Linked DNA regions of Ruficoccus amylovorans. The protein of the gene in region 1 binds, or shares a complex with, the protein of each later gene. Links are inferred from orthologs where the notes say so. Each region holds a gene or a part of one and is shown in the gene's direction. Other genes may lie near its edges.

The links.
Region 2: the proteins of secA (region 1) and secY are in contact, whole or in part, in a crystal structure (PDB 3DIN), measured with the Thermotoga maritima proteins. The link is inferred for Ruficoccus amylovorans from one-to-one orthologs. Residues at the interface, in WP_004082002.1 of Thermotoga maritima: Glu261, Ala262, Arg263, Lys300, Ala301, Arg302, Thr303, Ile304, Ile305, Leu323, Tyr324, Asp325, Pro326, Val329, Ser330, Tyr333, Ile336, Lys340, Phe345, Val349, Glu363, Phe364, Tyr374, Ser375, Gly376, Gly377, Glu393, Ile395, Thr482, Ser483; in WP_004081795.1 of Thermotoga maritima: Glu108, Gly109, Glu110, Glu111, Ala236, Glu237, Arg238, Arg239, Ile240, Thr241, Ile242, Gln243, Tyr244, Ala245, Arg246, Arg247, Val248, Thr249, Gly250, Arg251, Arg252, Val253, Tyr254, Gly256, Ala257, Ser258, Thr259, Tyr260, Leu261, Pro262.

Annotation. Positions count from the first base shown.
Region 1 is NZ_JACHVB010000012.1:353,523-357,480, forward strand. Bases 177-3,822 are described here. They hold secA (preprotein translocase subunit SecA), read left to right. Parts: upstream 177-493; coding sequence 494-3,622; downstream 3,623-3,822. Other genes in these bases: dprA (DNA-processing protein DprA), read left to right, coding at 177-373; lnt (apolipoprotein N-acyltransferase), read left to right, coding at 3,655-3,822. Also shown: more of dprA, read left to right, coding at 1-176; more of lnt, read left to right, coding at 3,823-3,958. UniProt on the Escherichia coli protein: Required for protein export, interacts with the SecYEG preprotein conducting channel.
Region 2 is NZ_JACHVB010000013.1:52,479-55,786, reverse strand. What follows is about bases 289-3,284. They hold secY (preprotein translocase subunit SecY), read left to right. Parts: upstream 289-1,033; coding sequence 1,034-2,536; downstream 2,537-3,284. Other genes in these bases: map (type I methionyl aminopeptidase), read left to right, coding at 2,573-3,284; rplO (50S ribosomal protein L15), read left to right, coding at 515-988; rpsE (30S ribosomal protein S5), read left to right, coding at 289-481. Also shown: more of rpsE, read left to right, coding at 1-288; more of map, read left to right, coding at 3,285-3,308. UniProt on the Escherichia coli protein: The central subunit of the protein translocation channel SecYEG. Consists of two halves formed by TMs 1-5 and 6-10.

The DNA of each region.
Region 1 (3,958 bases):
CGGTTGCCACCAGTTGATCCGCGACGGGGCTACGTTGTTGACCTGCGTGGATGACTTGCTGGAGGAGTTGCAGTTCGCCGGGGAGCAGCTTCAGATGCCCGGTCTGGACGCGACTGACGAAGCGGGTGTTGACGGGGCCTCCGCCCGCGGTTTTTCCGGAAGCGGGCAGGCTACCGAGGCGCAGGCCGGTGGCTTGAGCGGCGACGAGGCCCGCGTGTACCGCTACCTGTGCGAAAGCGGCCTGCGTGGCGCGGACGATATCGCCGGGGCGCTCGGGCTGCCAATGCCCGTCGTTGCGGCCACGCTCATGATGCTCGAACTGAAAAAGCGCGTCGTCAAACGCGCGGACGGCACCTTTGAGGCCCGGGGCTGAGCAGTTCCCGGGGAAGCGTCTTATCGGCGCTGCGTGGTTACGCACCCGGAGCTTGCCAAAGGGTGGATTTGTTGGCAACATTTCCGGCTTTTCCTTTTCCGAGCCGGAAAAGCCTGAATCATGATCACAAAGATTTTCAAGAAATTCGCGGGCAGTCACTATCGTCGCTTTCTGAAGAAAGCCCAGCCCATCGTCGCCAAGATCAACCAGCTTGAGCAGGAGTACCAGTCGCTCAGTGACGAACAACTACGCGCTAAAACCGAGGAATTCCGGGCCCGCTACACGAAGGAAATGGATGAGGTTCGTGCCCGCCTCGGGGACAATCCCGACCCGGAGCGTCTGGTCGAGGCCAACCAGGCTATCCTCGACGGCCTGTTGCCGGAGGCTTTCGCCACGGTCAAGAACGCCGCCCGCCGCCTTTGCGGAAAGGATGTTGATGTGATGGGCCACATGCTGCGCTGGGAGATGGTCCACTACGATGTGCAGCTCATCGGCGGCATGGCCCTGCACGACAACCGCATCGCGGAAATGGCCACCGGTGAAGGTAAAACCCTCGTCTCCACGCTCCCGCTCTATCTGAACGCGCTCTCGGGTCGCAATTGCCAGCTCTGTACCGTCAACGAGTATCTGGCCGAGCGCGACTCCCAGTGGATGGGGCACCTTTTCAAGTTCCTCGGACTCACCGTCGGGGTGATTAAAAACCAGCAGCCCCCCGAGGAGAAACGCGCCGCCTACGAGGCGGACCTGACTTACGGTACGGCTTCGGAATTCGGCTTCGACTACCTGCGCGATAACGGCATGGCCACCCGCGCCGAGGATCAGGTGCAGCGCGACCATTACTACGTCATCGTGGACGAAATCGACTCCATCCTTGTTGACGAGGCGCGCACGCCGCTCATCATTTCCGGCCCCGTGCAGGATGACCGCCAGGCCCCGTTCATGGAGCTCAAGCCCGGCATCCAGAAGCTCGTTTCGCTCCAGACCAACCTCTGCACCCACCTGGCTAACACGGCCCAGGAGGCGCTCATGAGCGGCGACCTCGACAACGACACCCGCCTGGACGCTCTCAACAAGCTCGTCCAGGTCAAGCTCGGCATGCCCAAGAACCGTTCGCTGATGAAGCTGATGGAGCACGGCAACATCCGCCGCGCCTTCGAGAAGCACGACGCCGAGATGCACTCGGATTTCCAGAAAAAAATCCTCTACGCGCTCAAGGAGGAACTCTACTACACCATCGACGAAAAGCAGCACCAGAGCGATCTGACCGAAAAGGGTCGTTCCACCCTGCGCCCGGATGATCCCGACGCCTTCGTCCTGCCCGACCTGCCCACGATTTTCAACGAAATCGAAAGCGACCAGTCCCTCTCCGACGAGGAGAAGATGAAGGAAAAACAGAAGGAGGAGGAGCTTTTTGGTCGCCGCTCGGAGGACATCCACTGCATCAGCCAGCTCCTGCGCGCCTACGCCCTGTACGAGCGTGACAAGGAGTACGTCATCCACGAGGGCAAGGTTGCCATCGTCGATGAAAACACGGGCCGCATGATGCCGGGCCGCCGCTGGTCCGACGGTCTCCACCAGGCCGTCGAGGCCAAGGAAGGGGTCAAGATCGAGAAGGAGTCCAAGACCTACGCCACCATCACCGTCCAGAACTACTTCCGCCTCTACGAAAAGCTGGCCGGGATGACGGGGACGGCCGAGACCGAGGCGGGTGAGTTCCACGACATTTACGGGCTCAACGTCATGGTCATCCCGACGCACAGACCCTGCCAGCGCATCGACGAGAACGACGTCATTTACAAGACTCGCCGCGAGAAGTACAACGCCGTCATCGAGGACATCAAGGTCGCCCATGAAAAGGGTCAGCCGGTGCTCGTCGGGACGGCTTCGGTCGAGGCTTCCGAAGTCCTCAGCCGCATGCTCCAGCGCACGAAAATCCGCCACAGCGTGCTCAACGCCAAGTACCACCAGCAGGAGGCCGAAATCGTCTCCCAGGCCGGGCAACCGGGCGGCGTCACCATCGCCACCAACATGGCCGGTCGCGGCACGGACATCAAGCTGGGGGAGGGCATCAATGAAAAGGGTGGGCTGCTCGTCATCGGCACCGAGCGGCACGAGTCCCGCCGCGTGGACCGCCAGCTCCGGGGCCGCTGCGCCCGTCAGGGCGATAACGGGCGCTCGAAGTTCTTCATCTCGCTGGAGGACGACCTGATGCGCCTCTTCGCCAATGCCGGTCCCATCTCCAAGATTCTCCAAAGCTCCTTCCAGGAAGGTGAAGTGCTGGCGCACCCGCTGTTGAACCGCTCCATCGAGTCGGCGCAGAAAAAGGTCGAGCAGCAGAACTACTCCATCCGCAAGCGCCTGCTCCAGTACGACGATGTGCTCAACAAGCAGCGTGAGGTCATTTACGGCATCCGCAACGACGCGCTCCACAGCGAGAGCCCGCGCGACGTCATCATGGAAATGGTGATGGAGGAGCTGGAAGCCCGCCTCGACACCATCGCCTCCGGCTCGGACAAGCAGCCCGAGTACAGCGACGTGCAGGGCCTGCTCTCCTGGGTCAACACGCACTTCCCGGTCGCCATCGAGGAGCAGGAAATCGAGGGCAAGACCCACGCCCAGTTGCTCAGCCTCTTCTCCGAGCGCATCAACAAGGCCTACGATCAGCGCGCCTCCGCCGAGGATGAAAAGGCTTTCAAAGGCCTGGAGCGCTACGTGCTCACCCGCGCCATTGACAAAAACTGGCAGGACCACTTGACCGAAATGGAAGATCTGCGCCGCGCCGTCGGCCTGCGCGGCTACGGGCAGAAAGACCCGCTCGTCGAGTACAAGGCCGAGGCTTTCACCTATTTCCAGGACATGATCGCCCGTGTGCGCACGGACATCTGCACCGGCATCTTCCGCGTAGCTATTATCCACAATCCCGCCGAACTGGAAGCCGCCCGCCGTCGCCTGATGGAGATGCAGCGCCGCGCCCAGGCCACCGGCCCCGAGAATGCCTCGGCCCCGGGTGCCGCCCCTGCCGGGCGCGGACCTGCCGCCGCCGGAGCGGGCCGGACCGCCGACGGCAAACCGATCAAGCTGCCCACGGTGCAGCCGGTCAAGCGTGAGCTGCCGAAGATCGGGCGCAACGAGGTCGTGTCCATCCGCAAGGGCGGTCAGACCCAGACGCTCAAGTGGAAAAAGGCCGAGGAAATGGTCCGCGACGAGGGCTGGGAACTGGTCCCGCCCAGCGAAACGGCCAAAAAGTAGCGCCGGTTCTCCAGCCACATCCCGCTAAAGCCATGAGCACTCCACACGGGGCCGAGTCCACCGGGCGCGCGCCCCTGCGATGTATCATGGCTGGCGTGGCGCTGGTCTTTACAGTCCTGCTGACGGTTATCGCCTTTCCGCCCTTCGATGTGGCCGAGGCGGCCTATGTCTTGGCCGTCCCGCTCTTGCTGTGGACGACTGCCCGGCCCCGCTGGCGCAGATTTCTGCTCGGGGCCTGGGGCGCGTACGCGGTTAGCTGGTTCTTCCTCCTGATCTGGCTCCGACACATGGAGCCTCCCATGGGCTGGATCGCGTTGATCGTGTTATCGGGTATAC
Region 2 (3,308 bases), on another replicon or contig:
CGAGAAGGTCGTCCACATCAACCGTTGCGCCAAGGTCGTCAAGGGCGGCCGTCGCTTCAGCTTTGCCGCGCTGGTCGTCTCCGGCGACGGCAAGGGCAAGGTCGGCATCGGCTACGGCAAGGCCAAGGAAGTTCCCGAAGCCATCCGCAAGGGTACCGAGCGTGCCCGCGCCAACCAGGAAGACATTTGCCTGAAGGGCCGCACCATCCCGCACGAAGTGCGCGGTGAGCATGACGGCGGTCTCGTTATCCTGCGCCCGGCCTCCGAAGGTACCGGTGTCATCGCCGGTGGCGGTATCCGTGCCGTGCTCGAAGCTGTCGGCATTCAGGACGTGCTGTCCAAGTCGCTCGGGTCGAACAACCCCGGCGCTATGGTTAATGCCACCCTGGAGGGTCTTCGCCAACTGCGCAGTGCCGAGCAGATCGCCCGGATCAAGCAGGCTGGCACCAAGAAGGAAGAGCCGGCTGCAACGCTGGCTTAATATCCATTCGTCTACGAGAGGAAATCCCTTATCATGAAACTTCATTCCCTGAGCAACAATCCCGGCGCTACCCATCGCAAGAAGCGCAAGGGCATCGGCCCCGGCACCGGTCTGGGCAAGACCTCCGGTCGTGGCCAAAAAGGTCAAAAGGCCCGTTCGGGCGCGAGCATTCGCCCCGGTTTTGAGGGTGGCCAGATCCCGTTGTACCGGACGCTTCCGCACCGCGGCTTCAACAACTACAAGTTCCGCAAGGAATACGAAGCTGTGAACGTCAGCGTGCTCGAAAAGCTCGACGCGACCGAGATCACCGTCGAAAGCCTGAAGAAGGCTGGTATCGTCGCCCGCAAGTCGAAGCTGGTCAAGGTGCTTGGCCACGGTGAGCTGACCCGCGCCATCACGGTGACGGCGGACAAGTTCTCCGAAAGCGCCAAGCAGAAGATCGAAGCCGCCGGCGGCAAGGTCATCCTGACCCAGCCCGCCGAGGAAGCGCCTGCGAAGGGGGAGTAAACTCCCTCCGGGCCTTCGGCCTGTGACCTCAACACTGCTGCACCGATGCTTAACGCTTTCCTCAACTGTTTAAAGATCCCCGAACTGCGGAGCCGGATTCTCTTCACCTTCGGCATGGTGTTCGTTGCCCGCGTGGGCGCGGCCATTCCATTGCCCGGGTTTAATCCGAAGCCGCTTCAGAACTTCTTCGAGTTCCAGGCCTCCGCCACTGACGGGGTCTTGGGACTTTATAACATGTTCACGGGGGGCGCTCTGCTAAACGGGGCCGTGTTTGCCCTGGGCATCATGCCGTACATTAGCGCGTCGATCATCTTGCAGTTGATGGCGGCGGTGGTTCCGACCCTCGCCCGCCTCCAGCAGGAGGGCGAAATCGGGCGGCAAAAAATCACCCAGTACACCCGCTACCTCACTATTGGTATCGCGGTTGTGCAGGGCCTGCTGCTGAACCTCGCGCTGATCCGCTATCCGGACCGCGTTTTCCAGGGCTTCGATGTCAACCAGTGGGGGGCGATTGTGATGATCGACCCGACCTGGTTCCTCATCACCTCTACGATCTTCCTGACCGCCGGCACCATTCTGCTGATGTGGATCGGGGAACAGATTACCCAGAACGGGATTGGCAACGGTATTTCACTGCTGATCACGATCGGTATTCTGGCCCGCTTCCCGAGCGCGGTGGTGTCGGCCTGGCGTCTGGTCACGGCGAAGGCCGGGGCCGAAGCCAGTATGAGTGTGCCCAAGGCAGTATTGATGCTTATCCTGTTTGTGGCCGTAGTAGCCGGTATCGTGGCCGTCACACAGGCGGTACGAAAAATACCGGTCCAGTACGCCAAACGTGTCGTGGGCCGAAAGGTCTTCGGCGGGCAAAGCTCGTTCCTGCCGCTGAAGGTGAACTACTCCGGTGTTATGCCGGTCATCTTCGCCAGCGCCATCATGCTATTCCCGGCTCAAATCCTGAGCAGCCTGGCGGGTGTCTTCAACAGCGCCTTTCTCGAAAACCTGGCCAACACTTTCAGCATGACCGGGGTGGGGTATTACATCACCGAGGCTGTGCTGATCATGGGCTTTAGCTATTTCTGGGTCTCGATCATGTTCAAACCGATCCAGATCGCCGACGACCTGAAGAAAAACGGCGGCTACATCCCCGGCGTACGCCCCGGTGAGCCGACGGCCCGCTTCCTCGACTTCGTCATGACCCGCCTGACCCTGGCCGGTGCTATTTTCCTGACCGTGATCGCCCTGTTCCCGAACCTGATCATGGCGACCCAGCGGATTCCGCAGGACATCGCCCTGTTCTTCGGTGGTACCGGTACGCTGATCGCCGTGGGTGTCATGCTCGACACCATGCGTCAGGTCGAAACCTATTTGCTCCAGCGCCATTACGACGGCTTCCTCAAGAAGGGCCGTAGCCGTTCGCGCTCCAGCTCACGCACCCGCCAGATGGTGGATTCCTCCGAACTCAAGAACCTGGGCACCTTCTGGATCATGCTCGGCATACTCTTCGTGGTCGGTATTGTGTGCTGGGTGCTGCGTACCCAGGCGCTCTAATTTATCATGTTGCGCCGAGCCGGATACCAGCCCCCCGTGAAGACCGCGGCCGAGATTCTCGCCATGCGCGAGGTCTGTGCCGTAGCCGCCACGGTGCTGGACAAGCTCTGTCAGTTGGTCAAACCCGGCGTCAACACCTACGATCTCGACCAGGAAGGCCGTCGCCTGATGGATGAGATGGGTGCCGAGAGTGCGTGCTACAACTACACGCTCGGGCACAAAGTTTTTCCCGCCTACACCTGCCTGTCGGTTAACGACGAGGTGGTGCATGGCATCGGATCGCTCAAAACCGTTCTGGCCGAGGGGGACAACATCACCGTCGATGTTGTCGTCCGTTTCAACGGCTGGATCGGTGACAACGCCCGCACGGTCATCGTGGGGGAGGGGAGCGACGAAATGAAGCGCCTCGTGCGCACAACCGAAGAGTCCTTTTACAAGGGCTTGGAAATGGCCCGGCCCGGCAAGCGGGTGGGGGACATTTCCAACGCCGTCCAACGCTACGTCGAGGGACAGGGGTATTCGGTGGTGCGCGACTTTGTCGGCCACGGCGTCGGTACCGGCATGCATGAGGAGCCTCAGATTCCGAACTACGGACGCCGCAACACCGGAGAGCGTCTGCGCCCCGGCATGACTCTGGCCATAGAGCCAATGGTCAACGCCGGCAAGCCCGCCATCCGTATGTCCAATAACGGCTGGACCGCCCTCACCAAGGACGGCGAACCGGCTGCTCACTACGAGCACACCGTGCTCATCACTGAAAACGAACCGGAAA